DNA from 3 places in the Amycolatopsis sp. NPDC004772 genome. Region 1 is predicted to be linked to each of the others. Evidence: riboswitches for the same ligand, from Rfam matches in the RefSeq annotation. Region 1 holds a riboswitch; each other region holds the start of a gene.
The links. Region 1 has a riboswitch for S-adenosylmethionine ahead of thrC (threonine synthase). Riboswitches for the same ligand answer to the same signal wherever they lie in the genome.
Positions count from the first base shown of each region.

Region 1 (7,663 bases):
CCTCAGAAGTGGCTCGCTCGCATGCTCGCGGCAGGTGGCGGTCCGATGAGCACCTTCTGTCGCCAGCACCCGACAGGACGTGTGGCTCTCCGAACGCGCGGGCTTGCTCCCAACCTGCGGCTCGCCGCCCTACCCACATCGACATCGCTTCTGGACCCGCACCGCCCGTGGGCTGGCTGCCGGTGCTTCTCGGAAGCGGTTCGCTCGCATGCTTTCGGGAGGTGGCGATCGGATGAGCGCCTTCTGCGGCCGGTGCCCGACAGGGCGTGTGGCTCTCCGATCGCGTGGGCTCGCTTTCGAGCTGCGGCTCGCCGCCCGCCCGCATCGACAGCGCCCGCTGATCAACCCGCACCGCCCGGGGACCGGCGGACGCCGCCTGCTGGCTGGCTGGCCGGTGCCTCCCGGATGCGCTCGCGGCAGGTGGCGGTCCGATGAGCACGGTGGCACATACTCGGCTTTCCGTCGCCGGCACCGACGGTGTGGCCGAGAAGGCTCCCTCGCGGAAGGGGGCAGCCGGACGAGCGCCGTCCGGGCGGTCGAAGACATGCGCCATTTGCGCGGCGTGGGCTCACTTTCAACCAGCACCTGGCCGCCCGTCCGTGTCCGCAGTGCCGCCCACTTTGGTTCCGTCCACCAAAGCGAGCTGCTCGCGGCCCGGCCGCCCACACCTCGCAGGAGCGGATCGCCCGCCCGAGAAGGCGGTCACGTGAAGCGCTCCCAGCTCACCACGGCCGGCACCAGCGACCTGCCCAAGTCCGCCGTCCCACAGAAGGTGACACCAGAATGACCACCCTCCCAGCAACCGACACCCGCCAGGACATGCGGCTAGTCCCGGCAGCCGCGGCCTGCTGGCTGGCAGCATTGGCCGGCTTACTGCTCGGCTGGTGGACGACCGTCGCCACCGGCCTGGCCTCGACAATGATCGCCGGCCTCATCCTGTGGCGAGCCCGCAATCACCCCCGGGCGCGCGACGCGGCAGCGGCCCTCCTGATCCTCGGCCTCCTCGCCGCCGGCCCGGTCGCCTGGCGAATCCGCGACGCCCAACGTGACGAACTCCGCACGGCAGAAGGCCTACCGGCCGCATTACGAGTCGTCGTCGCCGAGCGCCCGAAACCCGTGCGCAGCGCGGGATACGCCGACCGCCAAGCAGGCGCCCGGTCGGTCGTCGTCGCGGCCGACGTCCGCACAGCCTCGGTCGACGGACGGCCGGTCCCTTCCTCCGGCCGCGTCCTCCTGCTGGCCCCGGTCGAGCAGTGGACCTCCCTGCTACCAGGCCAGGAGGTGACCGCGACCGGCCTCCTGATGCCGCCGCGCGGCTCAGACCTGACCGTCGCGGTGCTGTCCGTACGCGGTCCACCGGCCGACCCGGGCCCGTCGCCGTGGTGGCAACAGGCGGCGGCCGAGCTGCGCGCCGGGCTCCACGACCTGTGCCAGGTCCTGCCGGACGAACCCGCGGGTCTCCTCCCGGGCCTGGTGCTCGGCGACACGAGCGCGTTGTCTCCGCGCGTCGAGCAGGAGTTCGTCTCCGCCGGACTCGCGCACCTCACCGCGGTCAGCGGGGGCAACCTCGCCGTCGTCTGCGGGGCGGTCCTGCTCCTGTTGCGCCTGCTCCGGCTCGGCCCCCGGCTGTCGGCCGCCGCGGCCGGGACGTGCCTGGCCGGGTTCCTCGTTCTCGTCGGCCCGGAGCCGAGCGTGCTGCGTGCCGGCGTCATGGCGGCCGTGGCACTCCTGGCCCTGGCGCTGGGACGCCGCGGTTCTGCGTTGCCCGCACTGGCCTTCGCGGTGTGCCTGCTGGTGGTGGCGGACCCGGCGATGGCCACCGACTTCGGCTTCGCCCTGTCGGTGTGCGCCACCGGCGGGCTGGTCCTGCTCGCGCCCCGGTGGGCCGGCGCCCTGGTCCGCCGCGGGATCCCGCCGGGGTTCGCGGAAGGGCTGGCCGTCCCGCTGGCGGCCTTCCTGGTGACGGCGCCTGTGCTCGCGGGCATGGCGGGGTCGGTGAGCCTGGTTTCGGTGCTGACCAACGTCCTCGCCGCGCCCGTCGTGGCTCCAGCGACGGTGCTCGGCGTGCTGGCGACGATCACCGGTCCGTGGTGGCCGGGCGCCGGGAGGCTCCTGGTGCACCTGGCCGACCCCGAGGCCCGGTGGCTGATCACGGTGGCCCGGCACGGTGCCCGGGCTCCGGGCGCGGTCATCGCCTGGCCCGGCGGCTGGGTGGGCGGTCTCCTGGCCGCCGTCGTCCTGGCGGGGCTGGCGCTCGCGGTCCGGCACCGGAAGGTGCGGGTGCTGATGGCCGTGCTCGTCGCCGGTGCGCTGCTGGTGTTCGTGCCGGTCCGGGTGGTGGCGCCGGCGTGGCCGCCGCGGAACTGGGCGATGGTCGAGTGCGACGTCGGCCAAGGTGACGCGGTCGTGCTGGCGACCGCCGAGCCGGGGCGCGCGGTCGTCGTCGATGCCGGGCCCGAGCCGGGGCCGGTCGACGAGTGCCTGCACCGGCTGGCGGTCGACCGGGTTCCGCTGCTGGTGCTGAGCCACCTGCACGCCGACCACATCGGCGGTCTCGCCTCGGTCTTCGACGGCCGCGCGGTCGGTGCGATCGCCGTCGGCCCCGGGCGGTCGCCGGGATGGGCGTGGCGCCAGGTCGCCGCCGAGGCCGGCCGGCGGGCGGTGCCGCTGGTGGAACTGAACCCGGGGGAGCGGCTGGACTGGCCGGGCCTGGCGCTCGACGTCCTCGGCCCGCGTTACGTACCGGCGCGGCAAGACGGGCCCCAGGACGGCACGACGATCAACAACAGCTCGGTGGTCATCCGGGCGGAAACCACGGCCGGCCGGGTCCTGCTGACCGGCGATGTCGAACTGGCCGCGCAGGCGGACCTGCTGGCCGACATCGGAGATCTGAAGGCGGAGGTGCTGAAGGTGCCCCATCACGGCAGCCGTTACTCGCTGCCGTCGTTCCTCGCGGCGGTGGCTCCGCGGGTGGCGTTGGTCAGCGTCGGGGCGGGAAACACGTACGGCCACCCCAGCAAGTCCACAATGGACACCTTGGTGGCGCTCGGCGCGCGAGTCACTCGCACCGACGAGGACGGCGACACCGCGGTGGTCACCGGAACGGCAATAGTCCGCCGTGGCGAGCCGCGCGGCCCGCCGCGACGCTGAGTGCCGGGGCAGGCCGACTGCCCGCCCCGGCCGGAGCTCAGTAGCCGAGGGCCTCGTTCACGGCCGCGGCCGAGGGCGGCAGGGTGGCCTTGGGGCCGACGTGGTTCTCGATCGCGTCGAGGGTCTTGAGGCCGTCGCCGGTGATCAGCAGGACCGTCTCGGCGTCCGGGTCCAGCTTGCCCGTCTCGACCAGCTTCTTCGCCGTGGCGACGGTGACCCCGCCCGCCGTCTCGGTGAAGATGCCTTCGGTGCGGGCGAGCAGGCGGATGCCTTCGACGACCTCTTCGTCGGAGACGTCCTCGATCGCGCCGCCGGTGCGGTTGACGATGTCGAGCACGTACGGGCCGTCGGCCGGGTTGCCGATCGCCAGCGAACGGGCGATGGTGTCCGGCTTCACCGGCTGGACCACGTCGTGGCCTTCGCGGAACGCGGCCGACACCGGCGAGCAGCCGGTGGCCTGCGCGCCGAACACCTTGTACGGGCTGGCGTCCACGAGGCCGAGCTGACCCAGCTCACGGAAACCCTTGTCCACCTTGGTCAACTGCGAACCGGAGGCGATCGGGACGACGATCTGCGGCGGGATGCGCCAGCCGAGCTGCTCGGCGACCTCGAAGGCCAGCGTCTTCGAGCCTTCCGAGTAGTACGGCCGGACGTTCACGTTGACGAACGCCCACTTCGGGTGCTCGCCGGCGAGCTCGGTGGCGAGGCGGTTGACGTCGTCGTAGTTGCCGTCGATGGCGAGGAGGTCACCGTCGTACACCGCGGTGGTGAGGATCTTGGCGCGCTCGAGGGTCTTCGGGATCAGCACGACCGACCGCCAGCCGGCGCGGGCCGCGGCGGCGGCCGTCGCGTTGGCCAGGTTGCCGGTCGACGGACACGCGAGCACCTCGAACCCGAACTCGCGGGCCGCGGCCAGCGCGACGGCGACGACGCGGTCCTTGAACGAGTGCGTCGGGTTGCCGGTGTCGTCCTTGACCCACACGCGCTTGAGGCCGAGCGCCTTGGCGAGGCGGTCGGCGCGGACCAGCCGCGTCGCGCCCGGCTCGGTGTTCGGGATCTCTTCGACGTTGGACGGAACCGGAAGGAGCTTCTTGTAGCGCCAGATGTTCTTGGGGCCGGCCTCGATGTCTTCGCGGCGGACGCGGCCGAAGTCGTAGGCGACCTCGAGCGGCGAGAAGTCTTCGGCGGAGACGAACTCCGGGGCCAGCGGCTGCCGGTGGCCCTCTTCCTTCGACACCAGTTCGACGGCGGGACCGAGATCCGGGGTCTTCGTGGTGGAGGTCGTGCCGAGGGTGGCGGTCATCGCGAGGTTCCTTTCCTCATCTGCCCCGCCGAAGCGGGCCGGAATTGGCACCGTGGTCGTCAGCTACCCCGCGATCGCGGGATGACGGGCTGTACGCCGGTTGCCGGGGCTTCGTCGGGCCGTTCCCTCTGCCCCTCTGGATGAGCGGTATTCGGTTGTCGGTGCCACGCACGCCGGATCGTCCGGGGCGGGCTGCCTCGGCTACACCGTACGACATCGCGCTCGCGCCGTGCCACGGTGGCCGCCCGACATCACCGGAGCGGGGGCACCGGAGCGCAAGTGAGAGGATTCCCGGGTGACCGCGCAAGCCACCGCCCCGGCCCCGCTGCAGCTGGTGCTGGGGGAGGAAGAACTGCTGATCGAGCGGGCCGTCCGCGAGACGCTCGCCGCCGCCCGCGCGACGGACCCGACCGCGGAGCTGACCCGCGTCCGGGTGTCCGATCTCACAGCGCCCGAGCTGGCCGAACTGGTCAGCCCGTCGCTGTTCAGCGAGGGCCGGGTGATCGTCCTGGAGTCGGCGCAGGACATCTCGCAGGAGCTGGCCGACGCCGTCGCGAGCTACCTGAAGGACCCGGCGGACGGGGTCGTGCTCGTTGTCGTGCACACCGGCGGCGGCCGCAGCAAGGCCGGCAAGTCGCTCCCGGCCGCGCTGAAGAAGGCCGGTGCTGAGGTCACCGAGTGCCCGAAGCTGACCAAGCCGGCCGAGCGGGAGCAGTTCGTGCGCCACGAGGTGCGCCGGGTGGGCGGCAAGATCGACCCGGCGGGGGTGGCCGCCCTCCTCGACGCCGTGGGCTCCGACCTGCGGGAACTCTCCTCGGCGGCGACGCAGCTGGTCGCGGACACCGGCGGGGCCGTCGACGCCGACGCGGTCCGCCGCTACCACCGCGGCCGCGCCGACGTCACCGGGTTCGCAGTCGCGGAGAAGGCCGTCAGCGGTGACCGCTCGGCGGCGCTGGAGTCGCTGCGGTGGGCGATGCAGCTGGGCGTCCCGCACGTCCTGGTCGCGGACGCTCTGGCCGACGCGGTCCGCACGATCGCCCGGGTCTCCGGCGCGGGCCGGGGCAACCCGAACCAGCTGGCGGGCGAACTCGGCATGCCGCCGTGGAAGATCCGCAAGGCGCAGGGCCAGTCCCGCGGCTGGAACCCCGACGGCCTGGCGACGGCGATGCGCGTGGTCGCGCGGCTGAACGCCGAGGTCAAGGGCGTGGCGGCGGACCCGAACTACGCGCTGGAACGAGCGGTCCTCGAGGTGGCGGCGGCCAAGGGCGACCGCTGACGCCGCGAGCCGCGGCGCTGCCGTCCCGGGGCGCCGCGGCCGGTCGGTGCCGGCCCCACCACGGACACGAAGAAGGCCCCGGCCGAAGCCGGGGCCTTCCCAGAAATCAACCAGCTCAGAGCGCGTTGACGCGCTTCGCGAGCGCCGACTTCTTGTTGGCGGCCTGGTTGGCGTGGATGACGCCCTTCGAGACGGCCTTGTCCAGCTTCTGGGCGGCGTCGCGCTGCAGCTCGACGGCCTTGGCCTTGTCGCCGGCCTCGGCGGCTTCGCGGACCTTGCGGATCGCGGTCTTCACCGAGGACCGGATCGCCTGGTTGCGCTGACGCGCCTTCTCGTTCGTCGTGATGCGCTTGATCTGCGACTTGATGTTGGCCATAGGGCAACTCCTGTTTCACTCGGTGAGATCGCCGCCGCGCTGAAGTGGCCCCGGTGGAACCGGGTTTCCTCCATGACGGAATGCCGCACGGGCAGCGAGCGACCACTCTAACAGCCGGGCCGCGGGCGTCCGGAGCCGGGAGTACGGTGGACGGCGGTAGTGCCTAGGGTTCCGTCGCCGGTCCGCGCTCCCAGCTCGACCCAACCAGGACCGGTGGGTCTGGTCCGAGCGGCACCATCGGCGGGCCCGGACGGCCGGTCGTTCATCTGACGGGGCAAAAGCCTGGAGGACCCGGTTTCGCGCGCGCGAAAAACCGAAGGGGTCCGATGAACGCCACCGCCCTGTCCCTAGTCCTCGTCGCGGCCGTCGTGCACGCCGCCTGGAACCTCGCCGCGAAGCGGATTTCCTCCGGCGGCACCCAGTTCGTCTGGCTCTACTACACCGTCGGCGCCGTCGCGCTGCTGCCGATCACGGTCGTCCAGCTCGTCGTCGGAGCCGGCCGTCCACAGTGGAGCTGGCTGCTCGCCGCCGTCGTCACCTCCGTGCTGCACATCGCCTACGGCATCGTCCTGCAACGCGGGTACCGCGTGGGGGACCTGTCCGTCGTCTACCCCGTCGCGCGGGGCACCGGGCCGCTGCTGTCGGTGCTGGCCGCCGTCCTCGTGCTCGGCGAACGGCCCGGTCCGCTCGGCCTGCTCGGCGCGTTCCTGGTGATCGCCGGCGTCCTGGTGATCAGCACCGGCCGCAAGGCGGGTGACCCGCAAGCGGTCAAAGCGGGGATCTTCTACGGCCTGCTGACCGGCGCCGTCATCGCCGGCTACACGCTCTGGGACGCGCACTCGGTGACCGGCCTCGGCGTGCCGCCGGTCGTCTATTTCGGCCTCGGCTCGGTCCTGCAGAGCGTCCTGCTCGTGCCCGGCGCGCTGGCCGGGCGTGCCGAGGTCGGCCGCGTCTGGCGCGAGCACCGCCGGGAGGTGCTGCTCGTCGGGCTGCTGTCGCCGGTCGCCTACATCCTCGTGCTGTTCGCCCTGACCATGGCGCCGGTCAGCCTGGTCGCACCCGCCCGGGAGCTGAGCATCGTGCTCGGCGGCCTCGCCGCGTGGCTGGTCCTGGGCGAGCGGGACGCCGTGCGGCGGCTGGCCGGCTCGGTGATCGTGCTGTCCGGCATCGCGGCGATTGCGGCCGCCTGAGCCCGTCCGGTAGGGATGGTCGGATGGAGATCCTGAAGAGCCGGCTGCTGATCCGCCCGCGGGACGCCGCCGCTTCCACGGCGTTCTACCGCGACACCCTCGGCCTGGCCGTGGAGCGGGAGTTCCCGGGCGGCACCGTGTTCTTCCTCGGCCACGGCTCCCTGGAGGTCTCCGGCGCGGGCGAGACGGGCGCGTCCCCCGATCTGGTGCTCTGGCTGCAGGTCCGGGACCTCGCCGGCACCCTGGCCGAGCTCGAGGCGAAGGGGCTGGCACCGGTGCGCGACGCCCGGCGTGAGCCGTGGGGCCTCGACGAGGCCTGGATCGCCGATCCGGACGGCACGCGCATCGTGCTGGTCGAGGTGCCCGAG
Region 1 is NZ_JBSGBK010000017.1:14,738-22,400, reverse strand. It holds gene ACWEF6_RS13665 (ComEC/Rec2 family competence protein) at 784-3,150, shown strand; gene thrC (threonine synthase) at 3,188-4,453, opposite strand; SAM riboswitch class I at 4,467-4,600, opposite strand; gene holA (DNA polymerase III subunit delta) at 4,749-5,729, shown strand; gene rpsT (30S ribosomal protein S20) at 5,845-6,105, opposite strand; gene ACWEF6_RS13645 (DMT family transporter) at 6,432-7,295, shown strand; gene ACWEF6_RS13640 (VOC family protein) at 7,319-7,663, shown strand, end outside.

Region 2 (7,663 bases), on a different contig from region 1:
GGCCTGGCCCTATGCCAACGGCCCCCGCCACATCGGCCACGTGTCCGGATTCGGCGTCCCGTCCGACGTCTTCTCCCGCTACCAGCGAATGGCCGGCAACCGGGTGCTCATGGTGTCCGGGACCGACGAACACGGCACCCCGATCACCGTCCAGGCGGACAAGGAGAACTCGACCCCGCAGGAGACGGCGGACAAGTACACCCGCCAGATCGGCACCGACCTGCAGGGCCTCGGCCTCTCCTACGACCTGTTCACCCGCACCACGACCGGCAACCACGCCGAGGTGACGCAGCAGATCTTTCTCGCGCTGCACCGCAACGGCTACGTCGTGCCCAAGACCACGCGCGGGGCGATCAGCCCGTCCACCGGCCGCACGCTGCCCGACCGCTACGTCGAGGGCACCTGCCCGATCTGCGGGTACGACGGCGCGCGCGGCGACCAGTGCGACAACTGCGGCAACCAGCTCGACGCCGCGGAGCTGATCAACCCGAAGTCGCGGATCAACGGCGAGACGCCGAAGTTCGTCGAGACCGAGCACTACTTCCTCGACCTGCCGGCGTTCACCAAGACCCTCGGCGACTGGCTGGGCACCAAGACCGACTGGCGCCCGAACGTCCTCAACTTCACCAAGAACCTGATCGACGACATGCGGCCGCGGCCGATCACCCGCGACCTCGACTGGGGCGTCAAGATCCCCCTCGACGGCTGGCGCGACCAGCCGCTGAAGCGGTTCTACGTCTGGTTCGACGCGGTGATCGGGTACTTCTCGGCCAGTGTCGAGTGGGCGCGGCGCTCCGGCAACCCGGACGCGTGGCAGGAGTGGTGGAACAACGCCGACGCCCGGTCCTACTACTTCATGGGCAAGGACAACATCACCTTCCACGCCCAGATCTGGCCGGCGCTGCTGTTCGGCCACAACGGCGAGGGCGACAAGGGCGGCGAGCCCGGCAAGTACGGCAAGCTGCACCTGCCCGACGAGATCGTCTCCAGCGAGTTCCTCACCATGAGCGGCTCGAAGTTCTCGACCTCGCGCGGGCGCGTGATCTACGTCGAGGACTTCCTGCGCGACTTCGGCCCGGACACGCTGCGGTACTTCATCTCGGTCGCCGGCCCGGAGACCCAGGACACCGACTTCACCTGGGACGAGTTCGTCCGCCGGACCAACTTCGAGCTGGCCAACGAGTGGGGCAACCTGGTCAACCGGTCCATCTCGATGGCGCACAAGAACGTCGGCGCCATCCCGCGCCCGGAGGCCCCGACGGCGGCTGACGAAGAGCTGAAGGCGTTGTCGCGCAAGGCGTTCGACACCGCGGGCGCGCACCTGGCCCGGTCCCGGTTCAAGCTGGCGGCGGCCGAGGCGATGAAGGTCGTCACCGCGGCGAACAAGTACATCTCCGACCAGGAGCCGTGGAAGCTCAAGGACGACCCCACGCGGCGGGACACGGTGCTGCACACCGCGCTGCAGGTCGTCTCGGACGCCAACACGCTGCTGACACCGTTCCTGCCGCACTCGGCCCAGAAGGTGCACGAGGCCCTCGGCGGCACCGGCGTCTGGGCCGCCCAGCCGGAGCTCAAGGAGGTCGACGACCTCGACATCGACGGCCGGGTCAACCCGATCCTCACCGGCGACTACGCGGCCGAGCAGGCCAAGTGGGAGTCGGCGCCGATCGAGGTCGGCAAGCCGCTGGCCAAGCCGTCGCCGCTGTTCACCAAGCTCGACCCGGCGCTCGGCGAGACCGGCCCGGAGTGGGCACCGATCGTCAAGGAGTAAGAGGTAATGCATGGGTGACGAGAAGCGCGAGCTGCCGCCTGTCCCGGACAGGCTCCCGGTGTCGGTGGTGGACGCGCACACCCATCTCGACGCGTGCGGCGCGGTCACCGCGGCCGATGTCACGGCCATGGTCGACCGCGCCGAGCGCGCCGGCGTCGCCCGCGTCGTCACGGTCGCGGACGACCTCGCCTCGGCCCGCTGGGCCGCCGAGGCCGCCGGCTGGGACCGTCGCGTCTGGGCCGCCGTCGCGATCCACCCGACCCGGACCAAGGAGTTCGGCGAGGCCGAGAAGGCCGAGGTCGAGCGGCTGGCCGGGCACGAGCGGGTGGTCGCCGTCGGCGAGACCGGCCTCGACTACTACTGGGACTACTCGCCGCACGACGCCCAGCAGGAGGCGTTCCGCTGGCACATCGACCTCGCGAAGCGGCTCGGCAAGCCGCTGATGATCCACGACCGCGAGGCCCACGACGACGTGTTGCGCATCCTGGCCGAAGAGGGTGCGCCGAATGCCGTAATTTTCCATTGTTTTTCGGGGGACGCGGAAATGGCCCGCAAGTGCGTCGACGCGGGCTTTGTCCTTTCCTTCGCGGGCACGGTGACGTTCAAGAACGCGAAGGGGCTCCACGAGGCGGCCCGGCTCTGCCCGCCGGGGCAGTACCTCGTCGAGACCGACGCGCCGTTTCTGACCCCCCACCCGTTCCGTGGGCGGCCGAACGAGCCGTTCGGCGCCGCTTACACCGTCCGTCACCTCGCGGCGCTCAGGGGCGAAGCTGTCCACGAAGTCGCCGAAGCGGTCCGGACCACCGCCGAGCGGGTCTACCGACTCCCCAGCGTCACCCCGGGGTGAACGCATTGCGACAACAGGGTTTCCGGCTCGTCCACCTGATGGAGTGACCCAGATCACGACACTCCGGGGGGTGTTTGCGCAACCCGCCGCGACCCGTTACTGTCCCGTGATCGTGCCGGTCGGACCTGCGCTCAGCAGTTGCCGATCGTCACGCCCAGTCGTAGAGACGGCGCCCCCGACCGTCGTCTCGTGAAAGGGAACGATCCCCGGTGACAGGTAGCAGACAGGCTGGAGCGCGCTCCGCCGTCCTCGAACGCAGTCATTTCGAGGACACCGCGTACGGCCAGCTCGACTTCTCCGACGACCCGAACATCACGCAGCAGGACATCCTCGCCGCGCTCGGCCCCGATGCCGACGCGATGATGGCCGAGATCGACGTCGACGTCGACGAACTGATCCGCCTCATCAACGCCGAGACGACGTACCTGCCGCCGATCGTCATCCCGGACGGCCTCGAGGAGGACCGCACCGCTTCCCCCGAAGCGCGCCGTGCGGCTCTGGACGAGGGCCTCCGCCAGACGACCAAGGTCTGGAAGCGCCGGTTCCTCAAGGGCGCCGTCCTCAGCGTCATGATCTCCGTCGCCGGCGGCGGCGCGGCCGCGCTGGCGATGAACAAGAGCATCACCGTCGACGTCGACGGCCACCAGCAGACCGTGCACTCCTTCGGCGGCACCGTCGGCGAGGTGCTCGAGGACGCGGGCCTGTCCGTCGGCGAGCACGACTCGCTCTCGCCCTCCCCGCAGGCGGAGGTCGGCGACGGCGGCGTCATCAAGCTCGAGCGCGGCCGCCAGCTGAAGCTGATCGTCGACGGCGCCGAGCGCACCTCCTGGGTCCGCGCGACCCACCTCGGCGACGCGCTGAGCCAGCTCGGGATGACCGAGATGGACAAGGCCGGCACCTGGATGTCGATGCCGAAGAGCGGCGAGCTGCCGCTGCAGGGCGCGACCGTCGAGATCAAGACGCTCAAGAACATCACCCTGTACGACGGCGGGAACGCGCCGAAGCAGGTCAAGACCACGGCCGTGACGACGAAGGAGTTCCTGGGCGAGTACAAGCTCACCCTGGGCCCGGAGGACCAGGCCGAGGGCGGCCTGGACGTCAAGCTGACCGACGGCGCCGAGGTGCACATCAGCCGCACCGGCGTCTCGACGGTCGTCCAGAAGGAGAGCATCGACCCGCCCGAGCAGCGCGTCGACGACCCGAACCTCGCCAAGGGCAAGACGCAGGTCGAGGACCCCGGCACGCCGGGCCAGAAGGAAGTGACCTACAAGGTCACGCAGAAGAACGGCAAAGAGGTCGGCCGGGAGAGCATCTCCGAGAAGGTCATCACCCAGCCGAAGCCGAAGATCGTCCACGTCGGCACCAAGGAAGCCCCGACCCCGGCGATCGGCGACGGCTCCGCGTGGGACCGCATCGCGCAGTGCGAGTCGGGCGGCAACTGGGCCATCAACACCGGCAACGGCTACTACGGCGGCCTCCAGTTCGACAAGCGCACGTGGGACGCCTACGGCGGCGACCAGTACGCGAACCTGCCGAACCAGGCTTCGCGCGAGCAGCAGATCGCGGTCGCGGAGAAGGTCCGCGACGCCCGCGGCGGCTACAGCGCCTGGCCGGTCTGCGGCAAGAAGGCCTGAGCCCCCCTTCGGAACGGCCCCCGTCCACCGGACGGGGGCCGTTCCGCGTGTCGCCCCTCAATCACGCGAGATCCGCGCTCAATCACGCGAGATCCGCCTCCAATCACGCGAGATGCGCCTCTGATCACGCGGGATCCGCCGCTGATCACGCCGGATCCGGGTTCAAGTAGGCTCGTCCGGTGGTTGAACTGCTGGGACCGGCCGAAATCCGTGCGCTGGCGGCCGAACTCGACGTGCGGCCGACCAAGAAGCTCGGGCAGAACTTCGTGCACGACCCCAACACCGTCCGGCGGATCGTCGAGCTGGCGAACGTCGGCGAGGGCGACGTCGTCCTCGAGGTCGGGCCCGGGCTCGGGTCGCTGACCCTCGGGCTGCTCGCCACCGGCGCCCGGGTGGTCGCCGTCGAGATCGATCCCAAGCTCGCCGAGCGGCTGCCCGAGACGGTGGCCGAGCGGGGCCCGGAAGCGGCCGGAAACCTCACCGTCGTCGGGGCGGACGCCCTGCGCGTCACCCGCGAAGAACTGGGCGAGCCGACCGCTCTCGTCGCGAACCTGCCCTACAACGTCGCCGTGCCCGTCGTGCTGCACCTGCTGGCTGAGGTGCCCTCCCTCCGGAGCGGCCTCGTCATGGTGCAGACCGAGGTCGCCGACCGGATGGCCGCCGGCCCCGGCAGCCGGATCTACGGCGTGCCCAGCGTCAAGCTCGCCTGGTACGGCCCCGCACGCAAGGTCGCCGCCGTGCCACGCTCGGTGTTCTGGCCGGTGCCGAACGTCGATTCCGCGCTCGTCGCCTTCGAGCGGGCCGACGCGACGGCGTCCGACGACCGGGACGTCCTCTTCGGCCTGGTGGACGCCGCATTCTCACAACGCAGGAAGACGCTCCGGGCCGCGCTCGCGGGCTGGGCGGGCTCGGCCGAGCGCGCCGGCGAACTCCTGACGGCGGCCGGGATCGACCCCAAGACCCGTGGCGAGCAGCTGGATGTGCACGACTTCGCCCGCATCGCCGCCGCGCGTTAGCGACTCCACAGTGGAGGCGTGAAAATACGCCCGCCCAGCCCGTGATCCCGCGATTCGGACACCTCCACTCGTGTGATCTGGGCCAACGGGCTTGCTTTCGCTCCTCGGGATCGGTTTTACTCAGTACGTCCATCCCGAGCGACTGAGAGACCTGGCTCGCCGAAGTCGCAGCAACCACCCTCCACAGGGCAGGTGCTACCGCCAGGACCGATGGAGGCCGTTTTCGATGAAGAGGGTAGCCCGCCCCCTGCTCCTGACCAGGCGTCGCGTTGTCGACGAAGGCCGCCGCTCCGTGACCGCGTGTCGACGCTCCCGCTGAGCTAGTCCGAGCCGGTCCACCTCTTCTTCACGCACCGTCCGAACAGGACGGAACTCGCTTGCGGCCGGGTGCTGCGCGCTGCCTGCACCCCGTTTTCTGGAGCCTTCGTGATCACCGTCGAAAACCTGTCCAAAACCTTTGCCACCAACGGAAACTCCGTCGTCGCGCTGCGGGACGTGAGCGTCGACGTCCAGGCCGGCTCGCTGTTCGGCGTGGTCGGTCCCGCCGGGTCGGGCAAGTCCGTCCTCGCCCGGTGCATCGCCCTGCAGGAGCGCCCGGACCGCGGTGTCGTCCGCCTCGACGGCCTCAACACCGGCACCCTCGACGGCCGCCGCCTCCGCGAAATCCGCCGTCAGCTCGGCGTCGTTTCCACGAAACCGGAGCTGATCGCCGAGCGCACCATCGCCGGCAACATCGCTTCCCCGCTCGAGCAGCTCGGCGTCGACGGCCCGCAGCGCCGCAGCCGGGTCGGCTCGCTGCTCGACCTCGTCGGCCTGACCCAGCGCGCCACGCAGCGGCCCGGTGAGCTGTCCGCCGGGCAGCTCCGCCGCGTCGCGGTCGCGAAGGCGCTGGCGGCGGCCCCGGCCGTGCTGCTCGCCGACGACCCGACCGCCGGCGTCGACCCGGAGGAGGCCGGCGCGGTGCTCGCCGTCCTCGACCGGGCGCGCTCCGAGCTGGGCACCACGATCGTCGTCACGACGCCGGACGCGGGCGTGGTCCGCCGGGTCTGCGACGACGTCGCGGTGCTGGAGGACGGCACGGTCGTCGAGCGCGGCACGGTGCTCGACCTGATCTCGAACCCGGCCAGCCGCACCGCCCAGGCGCTGCTGCCGGCCATCGAGACCACCCGCTCGCAGGCGGCGCGCTACGACCGCTCGGCCGACGTCGTGCTGGTCGGTTTCGCGTCGGTGGGCGCGCTGCTGCCCGAGGCCGCGGGCCGCTTCGACGTCGAGTTCGCCACCATCGGCGGCGGCCTGACCCGCATCGGTGACACGCCGGTCGGCCGGTTCCGCCTCGGTGTCCGCGGCGAGCGCGCCGACGCGGCGCTGGCCTGGGTCGCCGAGCGCGGCGGGCACGTGACGCACACCGCGCGCGGCCCGCAGGGTGTCGCGGCCGCCTGACCCCCCGCCCCAAGCGCCCCAATGTGGCGTTGGGTGCATGTGACGCACCCAATGTGGCGTTCGGTGCGTCCAACGCACCCAACGCCACATTGGGGCGTTCGGGCGGGCACGTAGGCTGGTCGGGTGCTCGCCGTAGTTCCGCCCCCAGTCACCGTCCGGGTCCCGGCCAAGGTCAACCTGCACCTTTCGGTCGACGACCTGCGCGAAGACGGTTACCACGAGCTGGTCACCGTGTTCCAGGCGCTGTCGCTGACCGACGAGGTGACCGTCGCGGTCACCGAAGAGCCCGGCATCGAGGTCTACGGCGAGGGGGAGGGCTCGGTCCCGACCGGCCCCGAAAACCTGGCCTGGCGGGCCGTCGAGGCGCTCGCCGCGCACGTCGGGCGCACCGGCGAGCCGAAGGTCCGGGTGGTGCTGCGCAAGGGCATCCCGGTCGCCGGCGGCATGGCGGGCGGCAGCGCCGACGCGGCGGCGACGCTGGTCGGGCTCGCCTCGCTGTGGGGACTCGACGTCACCCGTGACGAGCTGGCCGAGCTCGCCGCCGGCCTGGGCAGCGACGTCCCGTTCGCGCTGTACGGCGGCACCGCCCTGGGCACCGGTCGCGGCGAGCAGCTCGTCCCGGTGCTGTCGCGGCACACGTTCCACTGGGTGCTGGCTTTCGCCGCCGAAGGGCTGTCGACGCCGAAGGTGTTCGGCGAACTCGACCGCCTGCGCGCGGCGGGCAACCCGCCCCGGATCGGTTCGCACACACCGGTCGTCGAGGCGCTGGCGTCGGGCGACCCACGCCAGCTGGCCCTGCTGCTGGGCAACGACCTCCAGGCGGCGGCGGTCTCACTGCGGCCCGACCTGCGCCGCACGCTCCGGGCGGGCGTGAACGCGGGCGCGCTCGCGGGCACGGTGTCCGGTTCCGGCCCGACGTGCGCGTTCCTCTGCGAAGACGCGCAGTCGGCGGTGG
Region 2 is NZ_JBSGBK010000093.1:4,364-12,026, reverse strand. It holds gene metG (methionine--tRNA ligase) at 1-1,771, shown strand, start outside; gene ACWEF6_RS36070 (TatD family hydrolase) at 1,782-2,618, shown strand; gene ACWEF6_RS36065 (transglycosylase family protein) at 2,828-4,252, shown strand; gene rsmA (16S rRNA (adenine(1518)-N(6)/adenine(1519)-N(6))-dimethyltransferase RsmA) at 4,432-5,268, shown strand; SAM riboswitch class I at 5,395-5,485, shown strand; gene ACWEF6_RS36055 (methionine ABC transporter ATP-binding protein) at 5,695-6,708, shown strand; gene ACWEF6_RS36050 (4-(cytidine 5'-diphospho)-2-C-methyl-D-erythritol kinase) at 6,832-7,663, shown strand, end outside.
Region 2: it holds a riboswitch for S-adenosylmethionine, as region 1 does, so the genes downstream of both, ACWEF6_RS36055 (methionine ABC transporter ATP-binding protein) here and thrC (threonine synthase) in region 1, are expected to answer to the same signal.

Region 3 (7,663 bases), on a different contig from region 1:
GGAGCAGCGGGAAGTGGCTGGTGCACTGGGCGCCGTCGCTGCTGCACCCGAAGCTCGAGGCGGGCCAGCGGCTGGTGATCAGCACGGCCGCGCAGGACACGGTCGCGGTCGCCGACCGGGACGGCAAACCGCTGGTGATCAGCGGGGCCGGCGGCCCGCGGATGGCGGACGGCAACCCGGCGCCGCTGCTGCGCTCGGCGTTCGTCGGCCAGGTGACGGCCGCGGCCGGCAGCGGGTTCGCCGTCGAACGCGTCGACGGCGGCGGCAAGAGCCTCGAGCGGCTGTACGGGAAGACGTCGGACGCCGGCGCGAAGCCGCTCGTGGCGAGCCTGAGCCTGGCCGCGCAGAACGCCGCCCAGGCCGCGGTGGACGGCTACCAGGGATCGGCGATGCTCGTCGCCCTCGACACGGGCTCGGGGGACATCCTCGCGGTCGCGCAGAACGCTGCGGCCGGGAACTCGCCGAAGGCGCTCAACGGCCTGTACGAGCCGGGGTCGTCGTTCAAGATCGCGACGTCGGTGGCGGCGGTCCAGCAGAGCGGCCTGAACGCGGGGTCGCCGGTCGACTGCCCGGGCGTCGCGACGATCGGCACGCGGACGGTCAAGAACGAGGGCTTCGAGCTGGGCGCGACGAACCTCCAGACGGCGTTCGCCCGCTCCTGCAACACGACGTTCGGCCAGCTCGCGCTCGCCCTGCCCGCGGACGGGCTGAAGAAGGCGGCCGACGAACTGGGCCTCAACGCCGACTACGACATCCCCGGGATCAAGACCGAGCTGGGCAAGGTCGAGCCCGCGGCGAGCAAGGACGAGCAGGTCGAGGACGGGTTCGGCCAGGGCCGCATCCAGGCCAGCGCCCTCGGCGGCACGCTGATGGCGGCCACGGTCGCGACGGGCAAGGCGATCACGCCCCGGCTGTGGCACGACCTGGAGACCTCGGTCGTCAAGGGCTACTCCCCGCCGCCTTCGTCAGTGCTCGGGGAGGTGCGGAAGATGATGCACGCGGTGGTGACCAGCGGCACCGGCCGCGCGGCGGCGTCGGCGGGCAACGTCTTCGGCAAGACGGGCACGGCCCAGTTCGGCGACGGCTCGAACGCCACGGGCTGGTTCGTCGGGTACCGCGGCAGCACCGCCTTCGCCGTGGTCCTCGAAAAGTCGAACGACTCCGGCCCGGCCGTCCAGCTGGCCGCCAAGTTCCTCAAGGCCCTCTGACCGGACGACACGCGTGTCGTCCGGCTGGGTACGCGAAGGTTCGGCCGGGGCCGAAGGGTCGGGGCCGTAGCGTGGGGGCATGGAGACGATCGCGCTGGCCGAGGTGGCCGCGGTGCTCGCCGACCCGAGCCGGGCCACCATGTGCCTCGTGCTGCTGGACGGGCGGGCCTGGACCGTCGGCGAGCTCGCGAAGGCCGCCGGGATCGCGCTTTCGACGGCCAGCGAGCACGTCAGCCGGCTGGCCGGTGCCGGCTTCGTCGCCCGCGTCAAGCAGGGGCGGGCCAGCTACGTCCGGATCGCCGACCCGCGCGTCGCCGAGCTGATCGAGCACCTGGCCCAGCACGCCGAACACCGGCCCGTGACCAGCCTCAAATCTTCTCTGCGCGCACGACGGCTCGGCTTCGCCCGGACTTGCTACGACCATCTCGCCGGCGAGCTCGGCGTCGCCCTCCGCGAGGGCATGCTCGCCACCGGCCTGGTCGACACCGCCGCCGGGCTGGCGCTGACCCCGCGCGGCCGCGACGTCCTGGCGGCTCTCGGCGTCCCCGTGGCGGCCGGGCGGCGGCCGCTGCTGCGGGACTGTCTGGATTGGACGGAGCGCCGCGACCACCTCGCCGGCGCCCTGCCCGCCGCGCTGCTCGAGCGGGCGGTCGACGCCGGCTGGGTGGCCCGGGACGGCCACCGCGCGGTCAAGGTGCTGCCGGCGGCGGGGGAGCCGTTCGCCGCGCTCGGTGTCGATCTCGACGCGCTCGGTGGTGGTGCGGCGCCTTAACACACCGGGTGTCCGGCGCTGGGCAGCGGTACACGAACGAGTTAACCCACGCGCCTCACTATTCTGAGGGCCCCACGGCACTCGGGAGGAGGCGGGCATGGACCAGCTTCCCGTGCTGCTCGGCGTCGGCGGCGTCGTCCTCCTCGCGTCCGTGCTGGCCGTGCGCGTGTCGATCCGGCTGGGCCTGCCCTCGCTGCTGCTGTACCTGGGGATCGGCGTCCTGCTGGGGGAAGCCGGCTTCGGCATCCGGTTCGACAACCCCGGCCTGACCCAGTCGCTCGGCCTCGCCGCCCTCGTCATGATCCTCGCCGAAGGCGGGCTGACCACCCGGTGGTCGGCGGTGAAACCCGCGCTGGGCCGGGGGATCGCACTGTCCACAGTGGCCGTTGTGGTCAGCATTGCGGCCACCGGCGCGGCCCTGCACTGGCTGCTGGGCCTCGACTGGCGGCTCGCGCTGCTGTGGGGCGCGGTGCTCGCCTCGACCGACGCGGCCGCGGTGTTCTCGGTGCTGCGCACGGCCGGGATCGGCAAACGGCTCACCGGCGCGCTCGAACTCGAGTCGGGCATCAACGACGCACCGGCCTACATCGCCGTCGTGGTGCTGGCCGAAGGCACCACTGTGGACTGGACGCTGCCGCTGCTGGTGGTCTACGAGCTGACGGCCGGCCTGGTCATCGGCCTCGCCTTCGGCTGGCTCGGCGGGATCGCGCTGCGCCGGGCCGCGCTGCCGGCGACCGGCCTCTACCCGCTGGCCACGGTCGCGGTGTGCGTCGTCGCCTACTCGTCCGGGCAGCTGCTGCACGCGTCCGGGCTGCTCGCCACCTACGTCGCCGCGCTGGTGCTCGGCAATTCGCGGCTGCCGCACCGGTCGGACACGCTCTCGTTCGCCGAAGGCCTGGGCTGGCTGGCCCAGATCGGCCTGTTCGTACTGCTCGGGCTGTTCGCCTCGCCGGGCCGGCTGCTCGACGCGATCGTGCCGGGCCTGGTCGCGGGCGCGGTCGTGCTGCTGCTGGCGCGGCCGGTCTCGGTGGTGCTGTCGATGCTGCCGTTCCGCCTGCCGTGGCGGGAACAGGTGTTCCTGTCGTGGGCCGGGCTGCGCGGCGCGGTGCCGATCGTGCTCGCCATGATCCCGCTGTCGCAGGGCCTGCCGGGCGCGCAACGGCTGGTCGACGCGGTGTTCGTGCTGGTCATCGTGCTGACGCTGGTCCAGGGGGCGACGCTCGGCCCGCTCGCCCGCACGCTCGGGCTGGCCAAGAAGTCCGAAGCGCACGAAATAGAGGTCGACTCCGCGCCGCTGGACGAGCTCGGCGCCGAACTGCTGCAGGTCCGGATCCAGCCGGGGTCGAAGATGCACGGCGTGTACCTGTCCGAGCTGCGCCTGCCGGTCGGCGCGACGATCAGCCTGGTCGTCCGCGACGGCGCCGGGTTCACCCCGCAGAAGACCAGCCGGCTGCAGGAGAACGACCAGCTCCTGGTCGTCACGACGAGCGCGGTCCGCGACGCGGTCGAACGCCGGCTGCGCGCCGTCGACCGGGCCGGCCGCCTGGCCCGCTGGAAGGGCGAATCCGGCCGCTGAGCACGCTCTGTGACCGGCGTCTCAGAATGTGCGACGGGGGTTGGCGCCCGGACGCGCTCTCGGTTACCTTCGAACCAGGTCATGAGTGCCAGCGCGAAGCCCCGGCTTGCTGGCCGGCAACCCTCCTACCGCGGTGGGGTGCCCCGGGTGAAGACCGGGCCGGTCGCGCCGTGCGACGGGCAAGCGCGGGCCCCTCGCCGGGGTCCCCCGGATCGCCGAGGAGGCACCCCGATGACTCTCGCCATCGACCGCACCCAGCTCGAAGCCCCCGCCGTTCCCGCTGTCGCCGGGGCGTCGCTGCGGGTCCCGCTGGTCACCGGCGGGGACATCGGCTACGCCAACCTCGACCACGCCGCGAGCGCCCCCTGCCTCGACGCCGTCCGCGCGAAGGTCGACGAGTTCCTGCCCTGGTACGCCAGCGTCCACCGCGGCGCCGGCTTCGCGTCGCAGGTCTCCACCAAGCTCTACGAGCGCACCCGCGACGTCCTGCGCCGCTTCGTCGACGCGCGGCGGACCGACACCGTCGTCTTCACCCGCAACACCACCGACGCCTTCAACCTCCTCGCCCGCAGCCTTCCCCGGCACACCACGGTGATCGTGTTCGACACCGAGCACCACGCCGCGCTCCTGCCGTGGCAGGGACCGAACGTCCGGCGGATCCCGACGCCGCGCACCCGCCTCGCCGCGGTGTCCGCTGTGGACGAAGCACTCGCCGAAGCCCCGCAGGGCCCGCGGCTGGTCGTCGTCACCGGGGCGTCCAATGTGACCGGTGAACTGCTCCCGGTGGCGGAAATCGCCGCCGTGGCGCGCAAACACGGCGCTCGCATCGCTCTCGACGCCGCCCAGCTGGCCCCGCACCGCCGGATTTCGCTCAAGGAACTCGACGTCGACTACGTCGCGTTGTCCGGCCACAAGTTGTACGCGCCCTTCGGTGCGGGCGCGCTGATCGGCCGTGCCGACTGGCTGCGCGCGGCCCGCCCGTACCTCGCCGGCGGCGGTGCGACCAAGCTCGTCACCGAAGACGCCGTCGTCTGGAACACCGGCCCGGAGCGCCACGAAGCCGGCTCGCCCAACACCGTCGGCGTGTACGCGCTCGGCGTCGCGTGCGAGACCCTCGGCGAAAACTGGGCCGCGATCGAAGACCACGAGCAGGCCCTGCTCGCCCGGCTGCGCAAGGGCCTCGAGAGCATCCCCGGCTGCGCCGAGCTGCGGCTGTTCGACGCGCCGGTCGACCGGGTCGGCACGGTCAGCTTCGTCGTCGACGGCTTCGACCCCGGCTGGCTCGCCGCGGTCCTGTCCGCCGAGTACGGCATCGGCGTCCGCGACGGCGCCTTCTGCGCCCACATCGCGGCCAAGCGCCTGATCGGCGTCACCGGCGGCGAGGGGCAGCAGGCGGTCCGCGTCAGCCTCGGCCTCGGCAGCACCGAGGAACACGTCGACCGCGTGCTGCTGGCGCTGCGCCAGATCGTCGCCCGCGGAGCCCGCTGGGAGTACGCGAAGGTGGACGGCCGCTGGGCCCCGGTGGGCGACCCGCGCGAGCTGCCGCCGTTCTGCTGAGCGCTAGCCTGGGCCGATGGGGAGAGGGCCGCGTTTCTGGTTTCCGCTGGCACTGCTGGGGTTCGCGGAGATCGGCCTGGCGGCGGCGCAGTTGCTGGCGCGCCGCAGCCGGGCCCAAGCCGAGGCCGCGAACCTCCTGCTCCGGCCGGCCACGCCGGCATCCCCTCGCCTGCAGTTCCTGACCCAGGACGAGTTCTACGCCCTGGGCCCGGGCCTGCCGACCGAGATCGCGTGGCTGATCGCGCTCGGCGTGGTCGTCACCGGCACGGCCATCTGGTACGCGCTCGCGCTGCGGCCCGTCCGCACCGCCCGGTTCGTCCTCGGCACGGTCGCCGCGCTGCTCGCCGTCCCCCTGCTCGACCTGGTCGGATCGTGGCAGTTCCGGCTCGACGACACCCTGCGCGGCCCGCTCCTGGCCACGCTCGGCCTGCTGCTGCTCGCCGCGTACGAGCGCAGCCGGTTCGTCCTGCTCACGGCGGCGGCGTTCGCGCTGGTCGCCGTGGTGCTTTCGGCGGACATGGCGGGCGTGCTGGGGTCCGCGGCCATCCTGCTCGCCGCCGCCTTCGCCGCCCTGCTGCGGCCGAAGCCCCGGATAGGCTGACCCGATGGGGAGTCCGCGGAGGGCCTGGTTCCCGTTGGCCGCACTGGGGTTCGCGCTGCTCGTGATGGTGGCCGTCGCACTGGTCCCGGACCGCCCCGAGAGCACGCTCGGGTACCAGCGGTTGCACGGCTCCGCGACCAACGAGCTCAACGGCACCGGCCTGGCGAGCGAGCAGCGAGCGATCGCCGTCGCCGTCGACGTGGTGCCCTCGGCGCGGCTCGGCTGGCTCGCCGGCCTCGCCTGCGTGGTCCTCGCCGTCGCCGCCTGGTACTGGCGGCAGCTGCGGCCGCCGCGTCCCGGCCGGTTCCTGCTCGGCACGCTCGGGGCGCTGGCCGCCGTCCCGCTGCTCGACCTGGCCGGCGCCCTCCAGTTCCGGCTCGACGGCGACGTCCGCGGCCCGCTGCTCGCGGCGTTGGGCCTCCTGGTGCTGGCCGGCTACGAACGCAGCTGGTCGCTCCTGGCCGTCGCCGCGGTGTTCACGCTGGTCACGACGCTGTTCCTGCCACCGGTGGCCGGCGCGCTCGCCGCGGCGGGCGTCCTGTTCGCGGCCGCCTTCGCCGTGCTCCTGCGGCCGCGTCCGGACGGGCCCGCCACCGCCTGACCAGCGCCGTGGACAATGGACCGGTGAGCACCGAGCCCAGCCACTCCGAGCCCGACACCGCCGCGCCCGCCGAGGCGGTGCCCGATCCGGCCGCCGACGCGCCCGAGAACCCGGAGGTGCCGGCGAAGCCGCTGCTGCCGAAGCGGCGGGTCGGCTGGGTCTTCGCGGTCGCCGTCGTGTTCTGGGCGATCGACCTGGTGTCGAAGAACCTGGTCGTCGCCAACCTGGAGGGCAAGGAGCCGGTCAAGGTCCTCGGCGGGCTGATCTACCTGCAGGTGATCCGCAACCCCGGCGCCGCCTTCTCGATGGCCACCGGCATGACCTGGGTGCTCGCCCTGGTCGCGCTCGCCGTGGTCATCGCGATCGTCTGGCTGTCGCGGCGGCTGCGCTCGATCGGCTGGGCGATCGGCCTCGGCCTGGTGCTCGCCGGCGCCACCGGCAACCTGACCGACCGCATCTTCCGCGCGCCCGGTGGGCTGCAGGGCCACGTCGTCGACTTCATCTCGGCCTTCGCCCCCAACGGCAAGGGCTTCGCGATCTTCAACATCGCCGACTCCGCGATCTGCGTCGGCGGCGCCCTGATCGTCCTGCTGTCCCTGCTGGGCAAGGACTACGACGGCACGTCGACGAAGGACAAGAAGAAGGCCGAGCAGCAGCAGGAGGAGCAGGCGTGAGTTCGCGGATGCTCCCGGTGCCCGACGGGCTCGACGGGATGCGGGTCGACGCCGGCCTGGCCAAGCTGCTCGGGCTGTCCCGCACGGTCGTCGCCGAGCTCGCCGAGTCCGGGGACGTGCTGCTCGACGGCCGTCCCGCGGGCAAGTCCGACCGCCTGTCCGGCGGCGGGCTGCTGGAGATCACCCTGCCGGAGCCGGCGAACCCGGTCGAGGTCGTCGCGCAGCCGGTCGAAGGCATGCAGATCCTGCACGACGACGACGACATCGTGGTGATCTCGAAGCCGGTCGGCGTCGCGGTGCACCCGAGCCCGGGCTGGACCGGCCCCACCGTCGTCGGCGGCCTCGCCGCGGCCGGCCTGCGGATCGCGACGTCGGGCGCGGCCGAGCGCCAGGGCGTGGTCCACCGGCTCGACGCGGGCACCACCGGCGTCATGGTGGTGGCCAAGAGCGAGCACGCCTACACCGTGCTCAAGCGCGCGTTCAAGGAGCGCACGGTCGACAAGGGCTACCACGCGATCGTCCAGGGCCACCCGGACCCGACGCGCGGCACGATCGACGCCCCGATCGACCGCCACCCGCGCCACGACTACAAGTTCGCGGTGGTCCAGGGCGGCCGCCCCAGCGTGACGCACTACGAGGTCGTCGAGGCGTTCCGGGCGGCGTCGCTCGCGCAC
Region 3 is NZ_JBSGBK010000051.1:6,884-14,546, forward strand. It holds gene ACWEF6_RS26870 (penicillin-binding transpeptidase domain-containing protein) at 1-1,208, shown strand, start outside; gene ACWEF6_RS26875 (ArsR/SmtB family transcription factor) at 1,288-1,980, shown strand; gene ACWEF6_RS26880 (potassium/proton antiporter) at 2,078-3,556, shown strand; SAM riboswitch class IV at 3,634-3,748, shown strand; gene ACWEF6_RS26885 (aminotransferase class V-fold PLP-dependent enzyme) at 3,788-5,113, shown strand; gene ACWEF6_RS26890 (hypothetical protein) at 5,130-5,714, shown strand; gene ACWEF6_RS26895 (hypothetical protein) at 5,719-6,315, shown strand; gene lspA (signal peptidase II) at 6,393-6,989, shown strand; gene ACWEF6_RS26905 (RluA family pseudouridine synthase) at 6,986-7,663, shown strand, end outside.
Region 3: it holds a riboswitch for S-adenosylmethionine, as region 1 does, so the genes downstream of both, ACWEF6_RS26885 (aminotransferase class V-fold PLP-dependent enzyme) here and thrC (threonine synthase) in region 1, are expected to answer to the same signal.